DNA from 2 places in the Priestia sp. JNUCC 25 genome. Region 2 is predicted to be linked to the other one. Evidence: predicted binding sites of a transcription regulator. Region 2 holds the regulator's gene; the other holds the start of a gene.
The links. The regulator CtsR, encoded in region 2, represses protease genes until heat stress. The targets are predictions, from matches to a motif close to ATGGTCAATAAAGGTCAAACA.
Positions count from the first base shown of each region.

Region 1: the regulator CtsR is predicted to act here: its motif matches at 5,439-5,459, upstream of clpP (ATP-dependent Clp endopeptidase proteolytic subunit ClpP).

Region 1 covers NZ_CM132211.1:4,825,368-4,833,900, reverse strand. The annotation lists gene trxB (thioredoxin-disulfide reductase) at 1-824, shown strand, start outside; gene JNUCC25_RS25415 (8-oxo-dGTP diphosphatase) at 1,128-1,586, shown strand; gene rapZ (RNase adapter RapZ) at 1,628-2,521, shown strand; gene JNUCC25_RS25405 (gluconeogenesis factor YvcK family protein) at 2,518-3,504, shown strand; gene whiA (DNA-binding protein WhiA) at 3,538-4,482, shown strand; gene JNUCC25_RS25395 (HPr family phosphocarrier protein) at 4,511-4,765, shown strand; gene clpP (ATP-dependent Clp endopeptidase proteolytic subunit ClpP) at 4,800-5,387, opposite strand; tRNA gene JNUCC25_RS25385 (tRNA-Arg) at 5,608-5,679, shown strand; gene JNUCC25_RS25380 (hypothetical protein) at 5,881-6,555, shown strand; gene rpoN (RNA polymerase factor sigma-54) at 6,842-8,152, shown strand; gene JNUCC25_RS25370 (glutaredoxin family protein) at 8,165-8,413, shown strand.
Region 2 covers NZ_CM132211.1:95,097-103,629, forward strand. The annotation lists rRNA gene JNUCC25_RS00515 (23S ribosomal RNA) at 1-1,159, shown strand, start outside; rRNA gene rrf (5S ribosomal RNA) at 1,223-1,338, shown strand; gene JNUCC25_RS00525 (CtsR family transcriptional regulator) at 1,574-2,035, shown strand; gene JNUCC25_RS00530 (UvrB/UvrC motif-containing protein) at 2,077-2,619, shown strand; gene JNUCC25_RS00535 (protein arginine kinase) at 2,623-3,696, shown strand; gene clpC (ATP-dependent protease ATP-binding subunit ClpC) at 3,717-6,158, shown strand; gene radA (DNA repair protein RadA) at 6,282-7,658, shown strand; gene disA (DNA integrity scanning diadenylate cyclase DisA) at 7,662-8,533, shown strand, end outside.

The sequences.
Region 1 (8,533 bases), 340 kb from region 2:
TGGCTAATACAGAAGATGTAGAAAACTATCCAGGTTATGATCATATCCTTGGCCCTGACCTTTCTAACAAAATGTTTGAGCATGCAAAAAAATTCGGTGCGGAATATGCGTACGGTGATATTAAAGAAATCATCGACGGAGAAGAATACAAGACAGTTCGTGCAGGCAGCAAAGAATATAAAACACGTTCAGTAATCGTTGCTACTGGTGCAGAATATAAAAAATTAGGCGCGCCAGGAGAAAAAGAACTAGGCGGCCGCGGCGTATCTTATTGTGCTGTATGTGACGGCGCATTTTTTAAAGGTAAAGAGCTAGTCGTTGTAGGCGGTGGAGACTCTGCGGTTGAAGAAGGCGTATATTTAACACGCTTCGCAACAAAAGTAACAATTATTCACCGACGCGATGAGCTTCGCGCGCAGAAAATCCTACAGCAGCGTGCATTTGACAACGAAAAAGTTGATTTTATTTGGAATACAACGGTCAAAGAAGTAAATGAAAAAGACGGTAAAGTAGGCAGCGTAACGTTAGTAGACACAAAAACAGGTGAAGAGCGCGAGTTCGGTGCGGAAGGCGTATTCATTTATGTTGGAATGGTTCCACTAACAAAACCATTCGAAAGCCTAAACATCACGAATAAAGAAGGATATATTGAAACGAACGAGCAAATGGAAACAAAAGTACCAGGTGTGTTCGCAGCTGGAGACGTTCGTGAAAAGGCTCTTCGTCAAATTGTAACAGCTACAGGTGATGGCAGCATTGCTGCTCAAGCGGCTCAGCACTATGTAGAAGAGTTAAAAGAAAAGTTAAAAGCTATTCAGCAATAAGGCTGAAATCAATCTTTTACAAAACGTAATTCGGTTTTAACTGTTCTGTAACACCTGTGAAACATTGATGGGGTACTATATAGATAGTAATTGACCCCCTTTTATAAAATATATGTATGTCGGGCATAGGACGTGTTCCTATGCCTCTTTTTTGTGACTATAACAGATTGAATTTCCGTATATAACAGCAATGGATCATTTTCAGAAAATTTAGTAATAGTTAGTTCATCTCCGTTGTGAGAGAAGTTTGTTTCGTAGTATAATAAAAGAAAATGTCAGTATACATATGATGAGGTGGAAAACATGCAAAGGGTCACAAATTGTGTATTAATGAAAGACGATAAAGTATTGTTGCTTCAAAAGCCACGAAGAAACTGGTGGGTGGCCCCGGGTGGGAAAATGGAGCAAGGAGAATCTGTAAAAGACTCTGTTGTGAGAGAATTTCGTGAAGAAACGGGAATTTATTTGAAAAATCCCACTGTAAAAGGTATCTTTACTTTTACGATGAAAGAAAACGATCAAATTTCATCTGAATGGATGATGTTTACTTTTTTTGCTACAGATTTTGATGGGACAAATGTGCTAGAATCAGAAGAAGGCAAACTCGGTTGGCATAATTTGAGTGAAGTAAGTGAATTGCCGATGGCACCGGGAGATCATCACATTATCGATTATGTAGCAAAAGGGTCGGGTGTTATTTATGGCAACTTTACGTATACAACGGATTTCGAGTTATTATCTTATCGAATTGATCCTTGTTAATGATAAATAGACATGTATGCATAGATTGAGGGGGATGGAAAATGAGTACTGGGTCTGTAAGCGATATTCAATTAGTGATTATTACTGGAATGTCAGGTGCAGGAAAAACAGTAGCAATTCAGAGTTTTGAAGATTTAGGGTTCTTTTGTGTAGATAATTTACCCCCTACATTGCTACCGAAATTTTTAGAACTCATGAAAGAGTCAGGGAATAAAATGAATAAAGTTGCTCTTGTTATGGACTTGCGAGGCAGAGAGTTTTTTGAAAGCCTGTTTGAAGCATTAGATAACATGAGTGAAACAACGTGGGTCACGCCACAAATTTTATTTTTAGATGCAAAAGATTCTGTATTGGTGACGCGCTATAAAGAAACGAGACGTTCACATCCGCTAGCTCCTTCGGGTTTACCTTTAGAAGGAATTGGTATGGAACGTGAGCTTCTTGAGGAGTTAAAGGGAAGAGCTCAGCTTATTTATGAGACGTCAGAGTTAAAACCAAGAGAGCTTAGAGAAAAGATTTTAACTCAGTTTTCGTCGCACGCTTCACAGGTTTTTACTGTTAATGTGATGTCGTTTGGTTTTAAATATGGTGTACCTATTGACGCTGATTTAGTCTTTGATGTGCGCTTTTTGCCAAACCCTCACTACATTGACCATATGCGTCCTAAAACAGGGCTTGAAGAAGAGGTTTCTTCTTACGTATTAAAATGGACGGAAACTCAAAAGTTCATTGAAAAAGTAGTAGACTTACTTTCGTTTATGCTTCCACAGTACAAGCGAGAAGGTAAAAGCCAGCTGGTCATTGCTATAGGATGCACAGGCGGACAGCATCGCTCCGTCACATTAGCTGAATATTTAGGTCACCATTTCCAGAATGAATACAAAACTCATATTTCTCATCGTGACATTGAGAGGAGAAAGGAAAATCATAGATGAGCAGTGAACAGCTTCCAAAAGTTGTCGTCATTGGGGGAGGAACGGGTTTACCAGTGCTGTTAAGAGGGTTGAAGGAATACCCTCTTGATCTTACAGCCATCGTAACCGTAGCAGACGACGGGGGAAGTTCTGGCCGATTGCGCGATGAACTTGAAATCCCTGCTCCTGGTGATATTCGAAATGTTCTAGTTGCTTTATCTGATGTAGAGCCACTAGTTGAAGAGCTTTTTCAGCATCGATTTGATACAGGAAATGAGCTTACAGGCCATTCTCTTGGCAATTTGTTGCTTGCAGCTATGACGTCTATTACTGGCGATTTTGTGCATGCTATACGAGAAATGAGCAAAGTACTAAACGTCAGAGGGAAAGTACTTCCAGCAGCTAATCAAAGTGTTGTGCTGCATGCGGAGATGCAAGATGGATCCATCGTAACAGGTGAATCTAAAATTCCAGAAGTTAATAAAAAAATTAATAAAGTATTTTTATCGCCCGCCGATGTGAAACCGCTTGTCGAGACAATAAAAGCGATTCGACGAGCTGATTTAATTGTGTTGGGGCCCGGAAGTCTTTATACAAGTATTTTGCCGAATTTACTGGTGCAGGATATTTGTAACGAGCTTTGTTCGACAAAAGCAAAGAAAGTGTACGTATGCAACGTGATGACGCAGCCGGGTGAGACATTGGGCTTTAAGGCAAGTGATCATATTAAAGCGCTTTACAATCATATGCCTTGTGCATTTTTAGATGCGATTATCGTCAATAATGCACCTATTCCAGCACCTTTGAAAAAGAAATACCAAGTAGAGCAGGCTCAGCCTGTAGAATATGATCGTGAAGTATTGCTAAAATTAGGGTTAGAAGTGATTGAAGATCAAATTATTCAGTATGACGGCAGCGTAATTAGGCATGATACAAAAAAAGTAGCAAAGCTTGTGTATTCTATGCTGACATCGCTGCAAGGTAAAACGAATACGGGTGTTTAACACTATTTCCGTATGTAGATTGGAGGTGAAGTTATGTCATTTGCATCAGAAACAAAAAAAGAGTTAACGAATTTAGAAGTCAAAGATTGCTGTGCAAAAGCAGAGCTTTCTGCATTAATTCGAATGAATGGTTCACTTTCTTTTTCGAATAAAAAATTCACGGTTGATGTTCAAACAGAAAACGCAGCGATTGCTCGGCGCATTTATGTCCTGCTTAAGAAAAATTATGATGTTTCAGTAGAACTGCTTGTGCGTAAGAAAATGCGGTTGAAAAAAAACAATGTGTATATTGTTCGATTAGTAGAGAAAACGAGAATGCTTTTGGAAGACTTAAAAATTGTAGAAGAAGGATTCACGTTTACACATCGTATTTCACCAGAGCTAGTGCAAAAAAAATGCTGTAAGCGATCCTACTTAAGAGGCGCATTTTTAGCCGGCGGTTCTATTAATAACCCAGAGACATCATCGTACCATCTTGAAATCTTTTCATTGTATGAAGAGCACAACGAAGCTTTATGCAATTTAATGAACGAATTTCAATTGAATAGTAAAACATTAGAACGGAAAAAAGGCTATATTAACTATTTGAAAGAAGCTGAAAAAATTACGGAGTTTCTAAATATCATTGGAGCCCATAACGCTCTGTTACGGTTTGAGGATGTAAGAATCGTCCGAGATATGCGAAATTCCGTTAATCGCTTAGTTAATTGTGAAACAGCTAACTTAAATAAAACGATCGGAGCGGCTATTCGTCAAGTGGAAAACATTCGTTATATTGATGAAACAGCTGGATTAGACATCTTACCAGAAAAGCTAAGAGAAATTGCTCGTTTGCGTGTGGAATACCAAGACGTTACGTTAAAGGAGCTTGGTGAGATGGTATCTGGAGGTCAAATTAGCAAATCGGGCATTAACCATCGGTTGCGTAAAATTGACCAAATAGCAGACAAGCTTCGCGCCGGTCAGCCAGTCACATAAGGGGAATTGCAAGGGGGAGGATTTTATCATGGAAAAACAAGTAGAAGTAAAATTAAAAACGGGATTACAGGCTCGTGTTGCGGCACTATTTGTGCAAGAAGCAACTCGTTTTACATCTGATGTGTACTTGAAGAAAGATGAGAAAGTAGTCAACGCTAAAAGTATCATGGGGTTAATGAGCTTAGCGATTAATAATGGGTCTCTTATTACGCTCATTGTTGAAGGGGTAGATGAAAAAGAAGCAATGGATGCGTTAGTAGCTTACGTAGAGAACGATGCATAAAAAAGCCTTTCCCAAAGTGGGAAAGGCTTTTTTCTTATTTAGGGTCGTTTTCTAATACTTTGTCAATTAGACCGTATTCTAAAGCGCGTTCAGCAGTCATGAAATTATCACGATCTGTATCACGTTGTAGCACTTCTAACGGTTGACCTGTACGCTCAGCTAAAATTGAATTTAGTTTTTCGCGTAAGAATAGAATACGTTTTGCCGCAATTTCGATTTCAGTAGCTTGTCCTTGAGCACCACCAAGAGGTTGATGAATCATTACTTCGCTGTTTGGAAGAGCAAAACGTTTGCCCTTTTCACCAGCAGCCAGTAAGAAAGCACCCATTGATGCAGCCATACCGATACAAATTGTAGAAACTTTTGGCTTAATGAATTGCATCGTATCGTAGATAGCCATTCCAGCTGTAATAGAGCCACCTGGACTGTTGATATAAAGTGAGATATCTTTTTCTGGGTCTTCAGCAGCTAAGAATAGAAGCTGAGAAACGATTGAGTTAGCTACATTATCGTCAATAGCACTACCTAAAATAATAATGCGGTCTTTTAATAAACGTGAATAAATGTCATAAGCACGTTCACCACGGTTTGTTTGTTCAATAACTGTAGGAATTAAGTTCATATTAAATTCCTCCTTAACAAGAATAATTTGTTATGTACCTATAATACACGTATGGTCAATAAAGGTCAAACAAAAGAACCTCTACTACACATATTCGCTTAAAAGACTATGTATTCCTCTTTGACATTATTAAAATTTTTCCCCCTTCTAAAAAAAATAAACGTAGTATTCTATTGAAAAGAGAAGTTTTCTCTCCTATAATGGAAGTTGTGACAAATATGCCCTCGTAGTGTAGTGGATAGCACAAGAGATTCCGGTTCTCTTAGGGTGGGTTCGAATCCTGTCGAGGGCGTCTTAAAACGTTGCGGATTACGCAACGTTTTTTATTTTGAGTAAAAAGGCTCATCTTCTCAAAAAATAATATTTATTTTCCTCCTATAACCCTTTATACGCGTAAGGAAGCAAGAAATTAATTCCATTGTACCGGTTGCGGAATTTGTCAGAATACTATAAAACAGTATATAAGGAAAAGAAACACGGAGGAGGAATAAATATGAAATATATGAACAAACTTTTCATTGTCAGTGCATCGGTAGCACTATTGCTGTCTGCATGCGGGACGAACGAAGATTCTGCTCAGCCGAAGTCTAATGATCAAGCAGAAAATGTTCAGCAGGACACAGCTTCTAAATCTGATCAAACATCAGGCGCTGCAAAAGAAGATTCGAAAAAAGATGCGGATTCTTCCGAGGTCTCAGCCAAACCTTCAGGAAGTCAATCATCAACTAGCGAAACAGCGGATGATGAACAGTCAACGTCTTCTTCAGAAACAAAACTAACAAAAAGCCCAGAACAAGATTATTCTATTCAAGTAATGGACGGTTATAAACTAACGGGTGAAGAACCAGGAAAAGATGCGTTAGTATTAACTTCAGATGATTCTCAATTTATGCGTATCGAAATGCTTTCATCAAAAGCATCGATGGACGACGCTGCTCAATCTGTTAAACAAACGGCAACAGCAGTTAATAAAAATGCAGCAGAGAAAAAGAATCTTGAAGAGAATGGAATCTTCAAAGATTCTGTTTGGTATGAAGCCACATCTGGCGATCATACGGTAAACGCTGTGTTGGTTAAAGGAAAGAAACCAATGAAGCTAACCATCTTCACGAAAAATGACGAAGAAAACTTGGACAAGTTTATGCAAATGGCACAAACCATTCAATAAGTAATTTTTCTATATATTATACACATGCAGAAAATTCGACATGACGAAGAAAACGTCATGTTGGATTATTACTCGGATCATGTGGTTGGTGCGAATTATAATGAAAAGTTATAAAGGTGCATAGCTCTATTACTTTTTTGATGGTTAGTAATTAAAAATAGGATGAACCGCTTCGTTAACAAAGGTTGACGGAGATTTTTTGATGAAAAAATTACATATAAAAAATAGTTACATGCTCTTTGAAAGCGTTTTTATAGTAAAATAGATGAAGGGGAGGGGAGAAATAATGGAGATTGGATTATTTCAGCAGCAGTCGTTAAAGCTGACGATGTCAAAAGAATTATCACAAGCTATTTCTCTTTTACAATATTCATCGATGGATATTGTAGCGTTTTTACATGAGCAGGCGCTTCAAAATCCGCTTATAGATTTTTCAGAGCTGCCCGTCTATACATCTCACAATCAAAAAAATCATGCAACTTCTGATTCAACAGATTATATGAGCAGTATACCAGCTCCTAAAGAAACGCTGTACGAACATTTAATGAATCAATCCGCATTGTTAAAATTAGATGAATGTGAGCAGGCAGCCGTTGAGTTTGTTATTCATAGTCTGGATGATGCTGGCTATTTGCACGATGAGTTAATCATACTTGCTAACCAGCTTGGCCAAGGTCAAGAGCAGGTTGAAAAGGCTCTCCAGCTTGTGCAGCAGATGGACCCGGCAGGAGTAGGGGCAAGAAGTTTACAAGAGTGCTTAATGCTTCAATTAAAAAGGAATAATCAATGGACAGAAAAAATAGAGCAAATTTTGACACATCACTTTGAGGAATTTGCGTATAAAAAATGGATGAAAATCTCAAAGTTATGTCAAATCTCACTTGAAGCTCTTCAACAATTACATGAACAGATTAAGAAATTAAATCCTCGTCCTGGATCGTTTTATATGAAGTCCAATGAACGATTCATTGTACCGGATTTTATTGTGAAAATTGAAGATGGAAATGTCGTTGCTTATGCAAATGAGGATTTGGAACCTCGACTTTCAGTGAATGAACAATACAAACTTCAGCTGAAAAATAGGCAGAACCAAGAAATGTTTTCTTATTTGCAAGAGAAATATCGTGAATTCCAATGGATTATGAAAAGTTTACACACACGCAAAGATACATTAAACGCATTAATGAATACCTTACTCGTTGAACAAGAAGCATTTTTTAAAAAGGGTCCTTCGTATTTGAAGCCGTTAACAATGAAGGAAGTAGCGGAACAAACGTCTGTGCATGAATCAACGATTAGCCGTGCTACTCGGCACAAATATATTCAAACGCCTTTTGGCACCTTTTCAATGAAATCTTTTTTCTCAACTAGTATTCAACTGGGCAACAACGAAGCGACTTCTACAACTCACGTAAAAGAACTGCTTAAAAAGCTAGTAGCAGAAGAAAACAAACAGCGTCCGCTTTCAGATCAGCAGCTGGCTAACGTCTTGCAAAGCAATTATAACGTTACTATTTCAAGAAGAACGGTAGCCAAATATCGAGACCAATTAAACGTTCTACCATCCAGTCAACGAAAACTTTTTGTGACGCAGTAAAGGAGTGAGAATGTGGAAGTCGTACTGTATACCAAAAATGGCTGTCATTTATGCGATGATGCAAAGAAGCTGCTTGCAGAGATGCAGTCTGAGTTTCCCTTGCAGCTTATTGAACGAGATATTTACAAAAACGATGAGTGGCTGGAAAAGTATCACCTTGCGATTCCTGTAGTAGAAATGGATGGAGAAGAAGTGGAATATGGAAAAATAACAGGTATTCCATTAAGAAAACGCTTACTTTTAAAAATAGGCAACACATGAGTTGAATAAAGGATTCACTCCTGTTAGAATAGATTTTGTAGCAGGGTGAATTTTTTTTGCGCAAAGTGGGACATAATATGTCTATACGGGACAAAATATGTCCAGCGAGTTTATGCCTTA
Region 2 (8,533 bases):
CGAGAGAGCCGCAGTGAATAGGCCCAGGCGACTGTTTAGCAAAAACACAGGTCTCTGCGAAGCCGCAAGGCGAAGTATAGGGGCTGACGCCTGCCCGGTGCTGGAAGGTTAAGAGGAGGGGTTATCCTTTGGGAGAAGCTCTGAATCGAAGCCCCAGTAAACGGCGGCCGTAACTATAACGGTCCTAAGGTAGCGAAATTCCTTGTCGGGTAAGTTCCGACCCGCACGAAAGGCGTAACGATCTGGGCACTGTCTCAACGAGAGACTCGGTGAAATTATAGTACCTGTGAAGATGCAGGTTACCCGCGACAGGACGGAAAGACCCCGTGGAGCTTTACTGTAGCCTGATATTGAATTTTGGTACAGCTTGTACAGGATAGGTAGGAGCCTGAGAAGCCGGAGCGCTAGCTTCGGTGGAGGCGTCGGTGGGATACTACCCTGGCTGTATTGAAATTCTAACCCGCGGCCCTGATCGGGCCGGGAGACAGTGTCAGGTGGGCAGTTTGACTGGGGCGGTCGCCTCCTAAAATGTAACGGAGGCGCCCAAAGGTTCCCTCAGAATGGTTGGAAATCATTCGTAGAGTGTAAAGGCACAAGGGAGCTTGACTGCGAGACCTACAAGTCGAGCAGGGACGAAAGTCGGGCTTAGTGATCCGGTGGTTCCGCATGGAAGGGCCATCGCTCAACGGATAAAAGCTACCCCGGGGATAACAGGCTTATCTCCCCCAAGAGTCCACATCGACGGGGAGGTTTGGCACCTCGATGTCGGCTCATCGCATCCTGGGGCTGTAGTCGGTCCCAAGGGTTGGGCTGTTCGCCCATTAAAGCGGTACGCGAGCTGGGTTCAGAACGTCGTGAGACAGTTCGGTCCCTATCCGTCGTGGGCGTAGGAAATTTGAGAGGAGCTGTCCTTAGTACGAGAGGACCGGGATGGACACACCGCTGGTGTACCAGTTGTCTTGCCAAAGGCATCGCTGGGTAGCTATGTGTGGACGGGATAAGTGCTGAAAGCATCTAAGCATGAAGCCCCCCTCAAGATGAGATTTCCCATAGCGCAAGCTAGTAAGATCCCTGAAAGATGATCAGGTTGATAGGTCAGAGGTGGAAGCGTGGCGACATGTGTAGCTGACTGATACTAATCGATCGAGGACTTAACCAAAACTTTAAAAGCGTAAGCTTTACTCAGCAAACTGTTATCTAGTTTTGAGAGAGCAATCTCTTGTCTGGTGGCGATAGCGAAGAGGTCACACCCGTTCCCATACCGAACACGGAAGTTAAGCTCTTTAGCGCCAATGGTAGTTGGGACTTTGTCCCTGTGAGAGTAGGACGTTGCCAGGCACCTGAAAAAGGACTAGCTATTTTAGCTAGTCCTTTTTTGTTTACAATTTATTTGTTTTATGAAAAAGTATAGTAAGAACAATAAAATTCACGATTTGCAGGTTTTGAAATAAATTTTAGTGGCAACGATAAAAGTAAAGAATAAACTTTAATAGTACATAGTTGAAAATTTTTTCGTTTCCTTTTATATTTAAATTAAGGTCAAATATAGTCAAAGTCAGAAGGAGGGGGCAGCGTGCCAAATATCTCTGACATTATCGAACAGTATTTAAAACAAGTACTTGAATTAAGTGAAAGAGAAATTGTTGAAATAAGGCGCAGTGAGATTGCTGATAAATTTCAATGCGTTCCGTCGCAAATTAATTACGTTATCAATACCCGTTTTACAGTTGAGAGAGGTTATCTTGTAGAAAGTAAGCGAGGCGGCGGCGGCTTTATTCGTATTGCAAAAGTAAAAATGCATGATGCAGCGGATTTGTTTCAGCAAGTAATTGAGATGATTCAAAATGAAATTTCACAAGTAAGTGCTGAAAACGTCATTATTAGGTTAGTTGAAGAAAAAGTCATCACAGAACGAGAAGCAAAAATCATGTTGAGTGTTATCAATCGTTCAGTTATTAATATTGAACTTCCTTATCGTGATGAGCTAAGGGCTAATCTTTTAAAAGCAATGCTTAATTCATTACGCTACCGATAAACTCATGATCTATTTTATTTAGAACAGGGAGTGATGACAGGATGATTTGTCAGCAATGTGAAACGAGACCTGCAACTCTTCACTTCACAAAAATTATTAATGGTGAAAAGACGGAGATGCATGTATGTGAACAATGCGCTTCAGAAAATGGAGATACATTTTCTTTTTCAAATCAGCAAGGTTTTTCAATCAATAACTTACTAGCTGGCCTACTTAACCTAGATCCAGCAGTAACTGAAAATTATAAGCAACAAAGTCAGGAGGTTCTTTCTTGTCCTACTTGTGGTATGACATATCAAAAATTTGCTAAAATCGGCAGGTTTGGATGTGCAGATTGCTACAAAACATTTGAGCGACCTCTTATTCCTTTCTTGAAGAGGCTGCATGGAGGTAATTATCTGCATCATGGAAAAATACCAGCAAGAATTGCAAGTAATCTTCATTTAAAAAAGGAATTACAGGCATTAAGATTGAACTTAAAAGAGTATATCGAAAAAGAGGAGTTTGAGAAAGCAGCCGAACTCCGAGATCACATTCGATTACTAGAAAAGAAGATGAACGAATCGAGAGAGGAGGAAGCGTAATTCATGTCCCAGGATTTGTTCTTTTCCCAGCCTGTTAGCTCTTGGATGCGTCAAGAAGCTTCGAATTCAGATATTGTTCTAAGCAGTCGAATCAGGCTGGCTCGAAATTTAACTCATTATCTTTTTCCAACTCTCTTTTCTAAAGAACAAGCAGTTGAAGTGGTTCGAGTATTCGAGCAAGTTTTTCAAAAAAGTGAGAACACCAATCAGTGGAATTTGCATTTACTAAAGATGAACGAATTACAGCCTCTTCAAAAGCAAGTGTTGGTTGAAAAGCATCTTATCAGTCCTAACTTGGCTGAAGGAGATAACAACGGAGCTTGTTTTTTATCAGAAAAAGAAGATTTGAGTATTATGGTTAATGAAGAAGATCATTTACGCATACAATGTTTATTTCCAGGCCTTCAATTATCTGAAGCTTTAAGCACAGCGAATAAAGTAGATAATTGGATTGAGAAATACGTAGATTATGCGTTTGATGAAAATAGAGGGTATTTAACCAGCTGTCCCACAAATGTGGGTACTGGGCTACGTGCATCTGTGATGATGCATCTGCCGGCTTTAGTGATGACCCGTCAAATTCATCGTATTATTCCCGCTATTAACCAGCTCGGCTTAGTGGTGAGAGGAATTTATGGAGAAGGTAGCGAAGCTTTAGGGAATATCTTTCAAATTTCTAATCAGATAACCTTAGGGAAATCTGAAGAAGATATTGTGGCAGATTTAAATAGTGTCGTACAGCAGTTAATTACACAAGAGCACTCTGCACGAGACGCGCTGTTTAAAACATCTCATGTAGAGTTAGAAGATCGAGTGTATCGTTCATATGGAGTATTGGCCAATAGCCGTATTATTGAGTCAAAAGAAGCTTCACAATGTTTATCAGATGTTCGATTAGGAATCGATTTAGGGTATATAAAAGGACTGAGTCAAAATATATTGAATGAACTTATCATTATGACGCAGCCAGGCTTTTTACAGAAGTATTCGGGAGGTCCCCTAAAGCCTCAAGAACGTGACATTAAAAGAGCCACCTTAATTCGAGAACGTCTCACTATAAATAAAAACACAAATTAAACGTGGAGGGTGACGATTATATGATGTTTGGTAGATTTACAGAGCGCGCACAAAAAGTATTAGCTTTAGCACAGGAAGAAGCACTACGCCTAGGTCACAACAACATTGGAACAGAGCATATTTTATTAGGTATCGTTCGTGAAGGTGAAGGAATTGCAGCAAAAGCTCTTTCTGCTCTAGGCCTAAGCACTGAAAAAATTCAAAAAGAAGTGGAAGCATTAATTGGCAGAGGCCAAGAATTAACGCAGACCATTCATTATACACCTCGAGCGAAAAAAGTCATTGAACTTTCAATGGACGAAGCCCGAAAGCTTGGTCATTCTTATGTAGGAACAGAACATATCTTACTAGGCTTAATTCGTGAAGGTGAAGGCGTTGCAGCACGCGTTTTAAATAATTTAGGTGTCAGCCTAAATAAAGCTCGTCAGCAAGTGCTTCATTTATTAGGTAGCAATGAAGCTGCTTCAAGCCATCAAGGCGGAGGCTCTTCAAATGCCAATACACCTACGCTAGACAGCTTAGCACGCGATTTAACAGTTGTAGCGCGCGAAGGAAGCTTAGACCCTGTTATCGGACGTGGGAAAGAAATTCAGCGTGTTATTGAAGTGTTAAGCCGACGTACAAAAAACAATCCTGTATTAATTGGGGAGCCAGGTGTCGGTAAAACGGCAATCGCTGAAGGTTTGGCTCAGCAAATCGTCAACAATGAAGTTCCAGAAATTTTACGTGACAAACGCGTTATGACTTTGGATATGGGAACGGTCGTTGCTGGTACAAAATACCGCGGAGAATTTGAAGATCGCCTGAAGAAAGTAATGGATGAAATTCGTCAAGCAGGTAATATCATTCTCTTTATCGATGAGTTACACACATTAATTGGCGCTGGTGGCGCAGAAGGAGCTATCGATGCTTCTAATATTTTAAAACCTTCTCTTGCTCGTGGAGAACTTCAGTGTATCGGTGCCACCACTTTAGATGAATACAGAAAGTACATTGAAAAAGATGCAGCGTTAGAGCGTCGCTTCCAGCCAATTCAAGTGGATGAACCAACGTTGGAAGAGTCTATTCAAATCTTAAAAGGGCTTCGTGACCGTTATGAAGCGCATCACCGAGTATCTATTTCTGATGAGGCAATCGAGCAAGCGGTGAAACTATCAGATCGCTACATTTCCGATCGTTTCTTACCGGATAAAGCAATCGATTTAATTGATGAAGCTGGTTCAAAAGTGCGTTTACGTTCATTTACAACGCCGCCAAATTTAAAGGAATTAGAGCAAAAATTAGAATCAGTACGCAATGAAAAAGATGCGTCTGTTCAAAGTCAAGAATTTGAAAAAGCAGCATCTTTACGCGATACAGAGCAACGCCTACGCGAAGAATTAGAAGACACAAAGAAAATTTGGAAAGAGCAGCAAGGTAAAGAAAACTCAGCTGTAACCGTAGAAGATATTGCGATGGTGGTATCTAGCTGGACGGGTGTACCGGTCTCTAAACTGGCACAGGAAGAGACAGAAAGACTGCTGAACATGGAAGAGATTCTTCACTCTCGTGTAATTGGGCAAGAAGAAGCGGTAAAAGCAGTTGCAAAAGCTGTGCGCCGTGCTAGAGCAGGCTTGAAAGATCCAAAACGTCCAATTGGTTCATTCATTTTCTTAGGACCAACAGGGGTTGGTAAAACAGAGCTTGCACGTGCATTAGCGGAGTCAATCTTCGGCGATGAAGATGCAATGATTCGTATCGATATGTCTGAGTACATGGAGAAACATTCTACTTCACGCTTAGTAGGTTCACCTCCAGGGTATGTTGGATACGAAGAAGGCGGTCAGTTAACGGAAAAAGTAAGAAGAAAACCTTACTCAGTTGTTCTTTTAGACGAAATTGAAAAAGCGCATCCGGATGTATTTAACATTTTATTACAAGTGTTAGAAGATGGACGCTTAACAGATTCAAAAGGCCGTACAGTTGATTTCCGTAATACGATTTTAATTATGACATCAAACGTAGGTGCTGATACATTAAAACGAAGCAAGCACTTAGGGTTCACAGTAGAAGCAGAAGGGCAAGACTACAAAGATATGAAAGGAAAAGTAATGGCGGAAATGAAGCGCGCGTTCCGTCCGGAGTTCCTAAACCGTATCGATGAAATTATCGTCTTCCATTCATTAGAGAAACCTCACTTAGCTGAAATCGTTAAATTAATGGCGGATCAGTTAACAAAACGCTTAAAAGAGCAAGAAATTGATCTTGAATTAACAAAAGAGGCAATTGATAAAATTGCAGAGGAAGGTTTTGATCCAGAATACGGTGCTCGTCCACTTCGTAGAGCAATTCAAAAACATATTGAAGACCGTTTATCTGAAGAGCTGCTAAAAGGGGTTGTTCAAAAAGGTCAGAAAGTGACGCTAGATGTAGACAAAGGAGAATTTGTTGTTAAATCCTCCGCTCCAAGCAGCATCAGCTAAATTTACTCAAACCAAGACGAGGCATACGAAAAAACACGTATGCCTCCCTTTTTATTTTAGCTTAGGAAATAGTGTACAATAGAGATAGAAATCGATTGAATGAACGGAGAGATTGATAACATAATGGCGAAACGAAAAACAAAATTTGCATGTCAGCATTGCGGATATGAATCAGCAAAATGGATGGGGAAATGTCCCGGATGCGGAAGCTGGAATTCTATGGTAGAAGAAATGGAAGAAACGAAATCATCACGCCGAGGAGCTTTTTCCGGAGCTACTGCTTCTAAAGTTCAAAAACCTCAGTCAATTACAGCGATTGAATCTACAACAGAACCACGAATTTTTACACCTTCTGCAGAGTTAAATCGTGTATTAGGAGGAGGCATTGTGAGAGGGTCACTCGTTTTAATAGGGGGAGATCCGGGTATCGGAAAGTCTACTTTACTTTTGCAAACCTCTGCGCAGTTAGCAATGAAACAAAATAAAGTACTATATATTTCGGGAGAGGAATCAACCAAACAAACGAAGTTAAGAGCGGACAGGCTAGGTGTAAAAGCTGAAGAGCTTTATGTTCACGCAGAAACAAACTTAGAATTAATACTAGAGGCCATCTCAAGCATGCAGCCTGATTTTGTGGTGATTGATTCAATTCAAACCATTTACCATGCTGATGTGACATCAGCGCCAGGAAGCGTCTCACAGGTGCGAGAGTGTACGGCTGAACTAATGCGTGTTGCTAAAACGAATGGAATTGCCATCTTTATTGTGGGTCATGTAACGAAAGAAGGGGCCATTGCAGGTCCAAGACTTCTTGAACATATGGTGGATACGGTTCTTTATTTTGAAGGAGAGCGCCATCATACGTATCGTATATTAAGAGCGGTTAAGAACCGGTTTGGATCTACAAATGAAATGGGCATTTTTGAAATGAAAGAAAGTGGGCTAGAAGAAGTATTGAATCCATCTGAAATCTTTCTAGAAGAACGATCTCAGGGAGCAGCAGGATCGGTTGTTGTCGCTTCAATGGAAGGGACAAGACCCGTATTAGTAGAGCTGCAGGCGCTAATCAGTCCAACGAGCTTTGGAAACCCTAGAAGAATGGCGACGGGAGTAGATCATAATCGCGTTTCGCTTATCATGGCTGTCTTAGAAAAGCGTGTAGGAATGCTGCTGCAGAATCAAGATGCTTATTTAAAAGTAGCAGGTGGAGTGAAATTAGATGAACCAGCAATCGATTTAGCTGTAGCCGTTAGCATTGCTTCAAGCTTCAGAGATGCTGCTTCTAGCGCTACAGATGTTATTGTAGGAGAGGTAGGATTAACAGGTGAAGTACGCCGAGTGTCTAGAATTGAACAGCGCGTTCAAGAAGCGGTAAAATTAGGGTTCCAACGAATTATTATCCCGGAGAAAAATTTAGGAGGATGGAAAGTCCCAGATGGTATTGATGTGATTGGGGTATCAACAGTAGCGGAGGCTCTGCAATATACATTAGGAGGATAAGCAGTGGAAGGAGAAAAAACAACAGTTAGTCAAAAACAAATATCAGAAATTCTGCAGTTTGTAGCACCAGGAACCCCTATTCGTGACGGTATCGATAACGTCTTGCGGGCAAAGACGGGCGGCTTAATTGTTATGGGCTACAATGAACAAGTCAAAAAGATGGTAGATGGAGGATTTTCGATTAATTGTGCATTTACACCTGCGCATTTATACGAGTTAGCCAAAATGGATGGAGCGCTTATTTTAAACGACAGCGGAAGCAAGATATTATTTGCTAATGCTCAGCTCATGCCAGATCCCTCTACTCCTTCTTCACAGACAGGAATGCGTCACCGTACAGCAGAGCGCGTAGCTAAGCAGTCAGGTGTATTGGTGATAGCCATTTCACAAAGACGAAATGTGATTACGCTTTACAAAGGGTCTCTGCAGTATGTATTGAAAGACATTAGTGTTATTTTAGCAAAAGCGAATCAAGCGCTTGGGACACTTGAAAAGTACAAGGCGGTATTAGACGAATCGATTACAAGTCTCAGTGCATTAGAGTTTGAAGAGCAAGTAACTCATACAGATGTGCTGCAGTCGCTTCATCGTACAGAAATGGTTCTGCGTATTAAAAATGAAATTTTGAGCTATATTAGCGAGTTAGGAACAGAAGGAAGACTAATCCGTCTCCAAATGAATGAACTACTTTCCCACTTAGAGGAAGAAGCAACTTTATTAATCAAAGATTATATGTATGATCTCAGCTTTGACCCTTACCGAGTAATTGAACGCATGCAGCAGCCGTCAAATAATGTTCTTCTCGATGACCAAACGCTCCTTCGCTTAATGGGATATCCTATGTATACAAGCTTTGAAGACAGCGTTATTCCTAG